Regions from separate parts of the Fervidobacterium ngatamarikiense genome, predicted to be linked through region 1. Evidence: predicted binding sites of a transcription regulator. Region 1 holds the regulator's gene; each other region holds the start of a gene.
The links. Region 1 encodes HrcA, which represses chaperone genes, less so after heat shock. Its sites were predicted from a motif close to ATTAGCACTCNNANNNTNNGAGTGCTAAT; they were not measured.

Region 1 (3,420 bases):
CCTCAAGATTTATATCTTCTCCTCTTTTGGCGTATCTTCTTCCACTAGTTGTTCTTTGTGTTTGTGATGCGGTCGTTCTGTGACCACCGAAAAATATGTTAAATATGTCATCGTTCAGGAAATCTCTAAAGATGTCGCTTATATCGTCGAATCCAAATCCACCAGTTCTTCCTGAAGGTTCGTACACGTAACCACCCTCGCCCACGTATCCAAATTTATCATACATCGCACGTTTTTGAGGGTCACTTAAAACCTCGTACGCTTCTTGTATCTCTTTGAATTTCTGCTCTGCTTCCTTTTTCTTATCACCAGTATGCCTATCAGGATGCCACTCTTTTACAAGCCTTTTATATGCAGCCTTTATTTCATCCTCAGAAGCGTTTCTTGGCACTCCGAGAATTTCATAATAGTCTTTTCTTGCTGGCATTGCAAACCACCCCTATTTTGTATTTTGATTCTCACGTGTTTTGTTGGTCATTAACTGCATTCTCTTCCTTTTTTCTTGGTTTTATAGCAACACGTACCTTAGTTGGTTTTACAACCTGCCCATTGAATGTGTAACCATCTTCAATGACTTCAAGAATAGTGTATTCTTCAACATCATCACGTTCCTCTTTTTCAAATGCTTCATGGTTGAACGGGTCAAACTTTCCAGAGGCATCAATAATCCTTAATCCCTCGTTTTCCAGTGTCTTTAGAAGTTTTTCATAGATTTTTTCTACTCCAAGTTTGAATTTTTCTAAATCCTTGTCTGAGTCGTAGTATTTGAACGCTCTCTTAAAATCGTCTAAAATGGGTATAAGCGCTTTTACTATACGAAGCGCCGTTGATTTCGTTGCGTCTCTAATTTGCCTATCAACGTCGAGCTTGTAATTTTCAAATGCTGCTTTGATTATGCGTGCAGCGTTCTGTATTTCCTTCAGTTGGTTTTCTAACTCTGCTATCTTTTCTTTCAGTTGTTTGTTCTCTTCTGATAATTCGTTTTGGTTCATTTGGTTCACTTCTTCTCGCTCCTTAATTTCATTTGAACTTTCCAAGTTGTTTTGAACTTGCAGTTGTGTTTCATTTATTTCATTTATTTTCTTTTCTTCACACATGTTCCCTACCTCCTCTTTTAGTTTGAGTTTTTAGACATTCCTCGATACTATAGTGAAATACTCGCTCAGTCTGTTGAGCATAAACTCGAAGCTATCCATAATCAAATCATATCGACCGTATTTGTCGAATATAACAGCAACGCGTCCAACGGGATTATCTTCTGAGTAGAACTGTCCAAGAATTACCGAGAAATCTTCAAGGAACTTCAATCCATGCTCTTTACCGATGTATATGTCGTTCTCAAGCTCAAATAGTTCTTTGTAAAACACGTCGGATGAAACATACACAAGGATGTTTTGTAATTTTTTCAGATTGATTCTATCGTTTGCAAGAAGGTTTGGTAGTCCTTCCGTTATGTAATCTTCGTAGCTTTCAACAGATAACCTTTCCGTGATTTCTAAAAATCCACGACTGATAGTTCCAAAATCGCTGTCTTTGAAGCTATTTAAGTTGTTAAAATTATTGATTCGAGTAAGTATATCTCGCAATTTGGATTTGAATTCGTTCAATGTTAATCCTGTCATCGCTTTGTTAAGCATCTGCTCTATTTTCTCAACATCGTCAAGTTCGGTGTGCTGGATTGGAATGGAAGAACTGAGACCGAGGGATGTAATTATATTCGCAATTGAGAAATTCTTACTCACAGGTGTTACAACTATACGCTTGATTCTTAGCGTTAGTGGGCTGGGCTTTTCAATAATAACCATACCTTTTGTTGAAGAGCTTAACAACTTTGCTGCACCCGTGAGCACCTTTTCCATATCACCGATTGGAAATTTTGCCGCAACCTCCACTTGTGAGCTTTTGGACTTTATCTCTTCCCTGATTTTTTTCAGTTCATTTACGTAAAACCTGAGTCCTTTGTCTGTTGGAACGCGACCAGCAGAAGTGTGTGGCTGGAATATATATCCCGTGCGCATTAAACGGTTCATATCATTTCTAATCGTTGCACCGGATCTCTCAATTGCAGCACTTTCCAAAACCCTTTTTGAGCTTACAGGGGTCCTCGTGTTGATGTATTCTTGCACAATGCAGTAAAGAACTTTCTTTTGTCTTTCGGTGATATCGTTTCCTAACACGGTTATCACCTCTCCGTTTTTCTATCTGTTTTAGCCTAATTTTTGTTATCAGAAATGTTAGCAATCTACACTTTAGTCTGCTAATATATTACCATAAGTGTGAGAATTTGTCAATTTTTGGAGTGTTTTCAGTATCTGAGATATCAGACACAAAGCAAAGAAAAATATTGATGAAAATTTCCTTTTTGGTAAAATAGTAACAGAAAAAATTGTGCGGAATACGAACATTTGTAGATGATTCTACTTTGCCTGAGGTGATAAATGTGAACTGGAAGGTTTATATTTCTGGATTTGCAGTTTCAACGATATTTGGGTTATCATTCCTTTTTACTAAAAACAGTATAGAACATATAAACGTTTACACGTTTTTAGCCTTTAGGTTTGGTGTGGCAACCAGTGTGATGCTATTACTTTGGCTTTTTGGAATCGTAAAATTAACAAAGAAACCATTTTGGAAATTATGGAAAGTAGCGCTATTTCAACCGATTGCTTACTTTGTGTTCGAGACTAATGGACTCAGGTTTACGACGTCCTCTGAGGCTGGGATGTTGATTGCATTAATTCCAATCGTTATAACGATTTTGAGTCCAGCATTGCTGAAAGAAAGAATCAGATGGTACCAAATTCTCTTCGCATTTCTTAGCTTTTTTGGAGTGTTTCTTATCGTCAAAGGTGGGGGATTAGAACAAGGAGCGCTACTTGGAAAGCTGTTGGTTTTGGGTGCGGTTTTCTCCGCAGCATTTTACAATATTTTCTCGAGAAAGCTATCCTCAGAGTTCACTCCTGTTGAGATAACGTTCTTTATGATGCTTACGGGATTTGTCTTTTTCTTTTTCCTGAGCATCGTAACAGGAAATTTCACAATCGCATTCCACCCTGCTGTTGTTATTGGAGCATTGTATCTTGGCATACTTTCTTCAACGGTTGCATTTTTTCTTGTGAATTTCATGCTTAGCAAGGTTTCACCAACGGTTTCTTCTCTTTTCTCAAATCTAACGACGGTGATATCTGTAATTGCAGGCAGTTTCATTCGGCATGAAAGGATTGCTGCAGTACAAGTATTTGGAATGATTTTGATACTTGTTTCGCTAATTCTTAATTCTTATCTGAAAAGCAAAGAAGTTGAACAGAGTAGATAACAAAAAAGCCCTCGGATTTCCCGAGGGCTTTGGTATTATTTATTTTCCTTATATTTCCTCTTCGTCAAGGTTTTCTGGTATGCTGATTTCAATTTCTTCTACTT
Region 2 (3,420 bases), 890 kb from region 1:
TCTGACCCTATGTTACTTGTCATTATGATTATCGTGTTCCTGAAATCAACCGTCGTACCCTTACCATCGGTAAGTCTTCCATCATCGAAGAGTTGTAGCAACACGTTGAAGACTTCTGGATGCGCCTTTTCGATTTCGTCGAAGAGCACGACACTGTATGGTCTTCTTCTCACCTGTTCCGTGAGTTGTCCTCCTTCTTCGTAGCCAACGTATCCCGGAGGCGCACCGATTAACCTAGCAACTGAGTGCTTTTCCATGTACTCACTCATATCGATTCTGATTAGTGCCTTTTCACTACCAAACAGCACGTCGGCTAATCTCTTTGCAAGTTCTGTTTTACCGACACCTGTTGGACCTAAAAACAGGAACACACCGAGTGGTCGTTTTGGATTTCTGATACCTGCACGTGACATCTTTATAGCATTTGCCACAACTCTTACTGCTTCTTCTTGGTCTACGAACTTTTCGTGGATGAGCTTTTCAAGGTTCTTGATTTTTTCCTTTTCGTCACCCATAATCTTACCAACAGGTATTCCTGTCCAGCGTTCAACGACTTTTGCAATATCTTCATCAGTTACTTCCTGTTTACCATCTATTTTCGCACGAGCTGCAGCCTCATCTACTAAGTCCACAGCCTTATCCGGCATAAACCTGTCTGTAATGTACTTTGAAGCTAACTTTGCAGATGTTTCAATAGCCTTGTCGCTAATCTTAACTCCGTGGAACTCTTCGAATTTTGGTCTGAGCCCTTTCAAAATCTCAATCGTTTCTTCGACCGAAGGTTCTGAGACGAATATGACCTGGAACCTTCTCGCAAGAGCTTTGTCTTTTTCTACATGCTTCCTGTATTCCTCAACGGTAGTTGCTCCAATTACCCTAAGTGTGCCTCTTGCCAGCTCTGGCTTCAGAATGTTACCGGCATCCAGTGCACCTTCAGCAGCGCCAGCTCCAACAACTGTGTGAAGCTCGTCGATGAACAGAATAACATCAGTTCTTTTCTTGAGCACGTCTATAAGTTTCTTGAGCCTTTCTTCGAATTCTCCTCTGAACTTCGTTCCAGCAACTAACCTTGCGAGGTCAAGTTTAAGAATTGTCTTGTTCTTCAAGAAATCTGGAACATTTCCAGATACTATTCTTTGAGCGAGCCCTTCAACAATTGCTGTCTTACCAACACCTGGGTCTCCTATGAGAACTGGGTTATTCTTGATCTTTCTACCAAGAATTTCTATCATCCTGTTGACTTCGTTATCTCTGCCTATGACAGGCATCAACTGACCGTTCTTTGCCATTTCGGTTAAATTCTCAGTAAATTTGGCAAGAACGTCGATGTTTTCCTCTTCAGAGTATGTTCTCTTCATTCTGAGTTCTTTGATAGCTGTATAGAGCTTGTCTTGTGTGATTCCATATCTTGCCAACAACCTGTAGACAGTCGTTTCTGGAACTATTGCCATAGCAAGGAGTAAGTGGTCCGTTCCGACCTTTTCGTCACCCATGCGTCTGGCTTCACGTTTCGCCTCGTTGATGACCTTTGTAGTATCTGGTGTGACGTAGATTTGTCCTGTGCCACCAGAAGAGTAGTAATAACTTCCTTTGGATGTGATAGCACGTTCCACATCCCTTCTCAATCCGTCGATATCTACATTGAGATGGCTCAGAATATCGTAAGCTGCGTTTTTCGAGTTCTCCAACATGGTCAAAAGTATGTGCTCAGGCGCCATTTGGTTTTGCCTGTAACGATTTAACACATCCGTTACAGATTGCAATATCTCCTGAGCGTTTTCTGTGAATTCCTCAAGGTTGAATGTCATATCAACCACTCCTTTCTTTTCTTTCTATTTTGTTTAATTTGCGTTTCCGATGATAGTATAACATATTATCACTCAAATGTCAAGAGTGCTAATCAAAAAGTTTAAAATTTGTCACGCGAAAGTGATTCAAAAACATAAATTTTTCTGACTTGATTTTGAAAATTGTAATGTTAGAATTTAATTGGTGATTGTTCGATATGCTAACTTATTTTTAGACCAATCAAGGGGGTTTTTACTCAAAACCATGTCCTATCGACCCAGTTCATATTCAATCGATTCTGCAACTCGCTTAATTACTATTTTTACGTTCATAGATGGGCTTGCACAAGGTATATACGGAACTATTTTCAATCTGATGCTCCGCACTTCAGGCATGCCAACTTCGCAAGTTGGGCGTATTACTTCATTCTTCCTCTGGGGTAGTGCGTTACTTGGACTTGTGTTTGGTATCATTGCAGATAAGATTAACAAAAAACAATTAATGGTCACCACTCATCTTTTGAGTATATTCTTTGGAACGTACAGGGCCATTTCTCCTTCACTTATTCATCTTGGCATCTCTTCTTTTCTCTTCGGTGGTTTTTCAACAGCAACATCTATTGTTCTTTCCACACTTTTGATAATAAAAACTGCAAGAGAAAGCCGTAGTAAGGTACTGGGTCTTAACTTTGGAATAGGTATGTTCACTGGAGTTTTGGGAAACGTATTAGGTGGGGTGTTAGGGGATGCCTTCCCAATTAGGAACGTATTAATTGTAGCGAGTTTATCGAGAATCGTCGCACTCGTTCCTATCTGGAAATTGAGGTTATACGAACCAAAATACGAAGGCAAAAAGGGTGGAGACACCAATGCGTTTAAATTCTTTAGCGTACTTAATAACTTAGATAGGCGTGCGACGAAAGTAACTCTTTATTATTTTCTTTCAACAATGAGTGTTGGATTTGGTGCCGGGTTGTTTGTAACTTTTGGTAATGTTATATTCTACGATATATTCCATATGAAACCATCGTTGATAGGACTCATTCTGGCATTGGCTCAGTTAGCTACGAGTATTGGTGCTGTGTTTTCTTACAAGTTAGGGAAAAGGTTCGGTGAGATGAACGTCTTAATCTTTTCGTATGTCTTTGTACCCATACTAATTGTATTGCTCAGCTTTATAAGAGAACCGATAACCTTTACCTCTGTGTATATACTCCGCTTTGCGGTAATGAATATGGTCGGTCCTCTTTTAACCGCTTTAGTATTTTCTAACATTCCACCAAGTCTTCTTTCTTCAATTAATGGTATGAACTCGTTTATAAACAACGTTGCACGTGCTCTCTCAGCAGACCTATTTTCCATACTCACCAAATACAGCAACGGATACACACTCATTTTTGTTGTAAGCTCGATTTTCTACTTTTTGAACGCTTATGTTATGATTAGAATGTACAAACACATTTCAGAGTAAGAATTCTAGTTTATACAAATTGGGGGAGATACAGTGAAAACATTTGACGAATGGTCAAATGGCAAAAAACATATCGACGAAAATGAAAGTACCAAGCTTCTCACCAGAGAATTATTTAGATTATCCCTTCCCACAATGCTTGGTTTCGCTATACAGTCTTTG
Region 3 (3,420 bases), 250 kb from region 1:
GCACCAAGTTTTTCATCGCCAGTTAGTTCGTTGAGGAGTGGTTCTATTGCTTTTCTTGCTCTCAAGAGTGTAATTCCACCACCAGGGACGATACCTTCTTCAACAGCTGCCCTTGTTGCGCTAAGTGCGTCCTCAATTCTGTGTTTCTTTTCTTTGAGTTCTGTTTCTGTTGCAGCACCAACTTTGATAACTGCTACGCCACCAGCAAGTTTTGCCATTCTTTCTTGGAGTGTTTCTTTTTCGTATTCACTAGTTGTCTGCTCGATTTGGGCTTTAATCTGAGCGATTCTCTTTTTGATTTCTTCAGGTTTACCTTTACCACCAACAATTATCGTTTCATCTTTCTTCACTCTGACAACGTCTGCTCTTCCAAGATCCTGGAGTGTGAGGTCTTCGAGATTAATTCCTACTTCTTCGCTTGCAACGATACCACCTGTCAAGATAGCAATATCTTGGAGCATTGCTTTTCTTCTATCACCAAAACCAGGAGCTTTAACTGCAACCGTATTGAGCGTTCCCTTAAGTTTGTTGAGAACAAGTGTTGTAAGAACTTCTCCTTCTACATCTTCAGCGATGATTACGAGTGGCCTACCTGTTTGAGCAACCTTTTCAAGGATTGGGATAAGTGGTTTTACGTTTGAAAGTTTTCTGTCTGTGATGAGTATGAATGGTTCATTGTATACAACTTCCATCTTTTCTGGGTCTGTTACAAAGTATGGTGAGATGTAACCCCTATCAAATTGCATACCTTCTGTGAATTCAACGTATGTATCTATTGTCTTGCTGTCTTCAACTGTGATGACACCATCTTCTCCGACTTTTTCCATCGCTTCTGCGATGAGCTTACCTATTTCTTCACTATTTGCACTGATAGCAGCAACATGTGCAATGTCCTCTGTACTAGAGAGTTTCTTAGATATCTTTTTTATTTCCTCAACGACCTTTGCTACAGCCTTATCGATTCCGCGCTTTACAAGGATCGGGTTTGCACCCGCTGCAACCATTTTGAGACCTTCTTTAATCATTGCTTGAGCAAGGACTGTAGCTGTGGTTGTACCGTCACCAGCAACATCGTTTGTCTTACTTGCAACTTCTTTAACAAGTTGAGCTCCCAGATTTGCGAATTTGTCTTCAAGTTCTATTTCTTTTGCAATAGAAACTCCGTCATTCGTAATTGTTGGGCTTCCCCAAGATTTTTCAATAACAACGTTTCTACCTTTTGGACCAAGTGTAATTTTCACCGCATTTGCAACCGCATCAACACCAGCTTCGAGTGCTCTTCTTGCTTCCTCACTGTATTTCAACAACTTTGCCATATCTCACACCTCCTCTAATTTTTTTATTTTACTCTTCTATTTTTGCTAGAATATCGTTCAAATCGATGATGATGTAATCCTCATCGTCAATTTTTATCTCTGTTCCTGAGTATTTGTTGTAAATTACCTTGTCACCAACTTTAAGTGTGCAATCTTCTGGAAGTTTGCCAACTTCAACTATCTCTGCCTTCATAGGTTTTTCCTTAGCAGCATCTGGAAGAACAATTCCACCTGCTGTTTTCTTTTCTTCAATGATGGGCTTTATCAAAAGCCTTTCACCGAGTGGTTTTACCTTCATAATCTAACCCCCTCCTGTCGCGTTTTTGTGTTTGATTATCACTCTTATATCCTGTGTGCTAATTTTAGTATAACAGAAAAATGGAATATGTGAATAGCCATAATTGGCATTTAGTAGCTTTTAACCGGATTTAATGGCGAAAAAATGTAGTTTTCTTATTCTTTCTCATCATTTTACCAAACTTGCATTAAATAAAACATTACCTAGAGTTGGAGAGCGAAAAAAGTCATTCCAGAAAAAAGAAAAGCCCTGGTTTATTTCCAGGGCTCAAGAGGATTAGTTTTGGTGGAGCCGATGGGACTTGAACCCACGACCTCTACCGTGCCATGGTAGCGCTCTCCCAAGCTGAGCTACGGCCCCACGCGTACATTTGCCTTCACAACTGCATTACGCATCAGAATTATACCATTCAAGTGGCAAAAAATCAAGAAGGTTTTTTCCAAAGGATTTCTTCATAAAATGTTAAACGAAATTCTGTAATCGGAGGTCTGAATATATATAACAGTGCGAGCAAAACTGCAAACGTGATTTAGGAAGAAGCACGCCTCAGACAGAATAAAAAGATGGAGAAATCTACTTTCCAGAAGAAAAATAAAAAAACATAGAGTGGAGGTGTGCATATGAAAGTTCTTGATTTTAAGAGATGGTTTGGGTTGTTTGTGAAAAAGACGTCCAATCATTTTCAGCAATTAGCAACTCATAGCTTTTATTTATTGTTTCTACTTGTTGTGTTTATTATTATACTCCTATCTTCCTGCACCTCAAACCAATCAACATCAAATGTTCCAAAGTTCAGTATTGTATACCCTGAAAAAACCTTCGCAAATACGAACGTTACGATCTCGGTCCAACCACTTGAACCTGGGCTGACAAATATCCGTATCAAATTAAAAAATGCCGATAGCCAAGTCTATGAAGAAGAGATTCGTGTTTACAAATACCCTTATGAAATTCCTTGGGTTTTCAAAAAACCTGGCATTTATTCGTTGGTTGTCGAAGGATATTCAATTAGTGAGAATAGATGGTATACAGCAAACGGAACGATAACTGTCTACGATGTGATTCCACCTATAATCGAGGAAGTGCGGATTTTGCCAGAACGTCCTTATGTTGGTGATGAAGTAATGTTACAAATGAAAGTCAAGAGTCAAAATCCGATTGTGAATTATTACATAGATGGCAAAACCAGTGACAGTCTCTGGATAAATCAAACACTTGTTGAAAAAGCAGGATATGTGTACAAAAAACTCTCTCCTATCAATTCCGCTGGAAAAGTGGAGCTTTTCTTAAAGACCGCTGCATACAACATGGAAGATGCCACCAAAGTAACTTTCGAAGTTAACCAAGTTGATAGAGTGAAACCTGTTATCAATGTCTTTACAAAGACCTTCTATCCAGAAAACTCTGACATCAGTTTCGAAGTTAAATTCTTCGATGACCAAGAGTTAAGCAGTTACCAAATCGAATTTGACGGCGAAGTAATTGAAGAAGGGTCTATAAGAGGTAAGACTTTCGAAAAAGCTGTGCGGATAGGAAAAAGGGAGCTTGGAACTCACACTTTAAATATTAATGTGAGAGACAAAGAAGGTAATCCAGCTTACTATTCAAAAAGAATCTACGTCGGTTCTGCTGCACTTAGCTTTGATGTTGAGGTTAGTCCGGCAAACCTTACCGCAGGTGGAACGGCTGTTATAGCACTTGTGTCTCAAGAAACAAACGTGAAGTATACAAAGATTGTCTTTTTTGTGGACGGTAAAGCAATTGATACAAGCATTGCGTCTGAAGGGAAAGAAGCAAAGCGATTTA

Region 2: a site for HrcA is predicted at 1,873-1,901, ahead of JM64_RS01140 (ATP-dependent Clp protease ATP-binding subunit). Genes of this name have one in related genera too.
Region 3: a site for HrcA is predicted at 1,649-1,677, ahead of groES (co-chaperone GroES). Genes of this name have one in related genera too.

What each region holds. Positions count from the first base shown of each region.
Region 1 is NZ_CP011393.1:1,414,454-1,417,873, forward strand. Features, by position in the region: gene dnaJ (molecular chaperone DnaJ) at 1-427, opposite strand, end outside; gene JM64_RS06605 (nucleotide exchange factor GrpE) at 459-1,097, opposite strand; gene hrcA (heat-inducible transcriptional repressor HrcA) at 1,128-2,177, opposite strand; gene JM64_RS06615 (DMT family transporter) at 2,441-3,316, shown strand; gene rpsB (30S ribosomal protein S2) at 3,365-3,420, opposite strand, start outside.
Region 2 is NZ_CP011393.1:238,057-241,476, forward strand. Features, by position in the region: gene JM64_RS01140 (ATP-dependent Clp protease ATP-binding subunit) at 1-1,808, opposite strand, end outside; gene JM64_RS01145 (MFS transporter) at 2,053-3,258, shown strand; gene JM64_RS01150 (MATE family efflux transporter) at 3,292-3,420, shown strand, end outside.
Region 3 is NZ_CP011393.1:1,664,768-1,668,187, reverse strand. Features, by position in the region: gene groL (chaperonin GroEL) at 1-1,316, opposite strand, end outside; gene groES (co-chaperone GroES) at 1,345-1,614, opposite strand; tRNA gene JM64_RS07710 (tRNA-Ala) at 1,898-1,974, opposite strand; gene JM64_RS07705 (hypothetical protein) at 2,235-3,420, shown strand, end outside.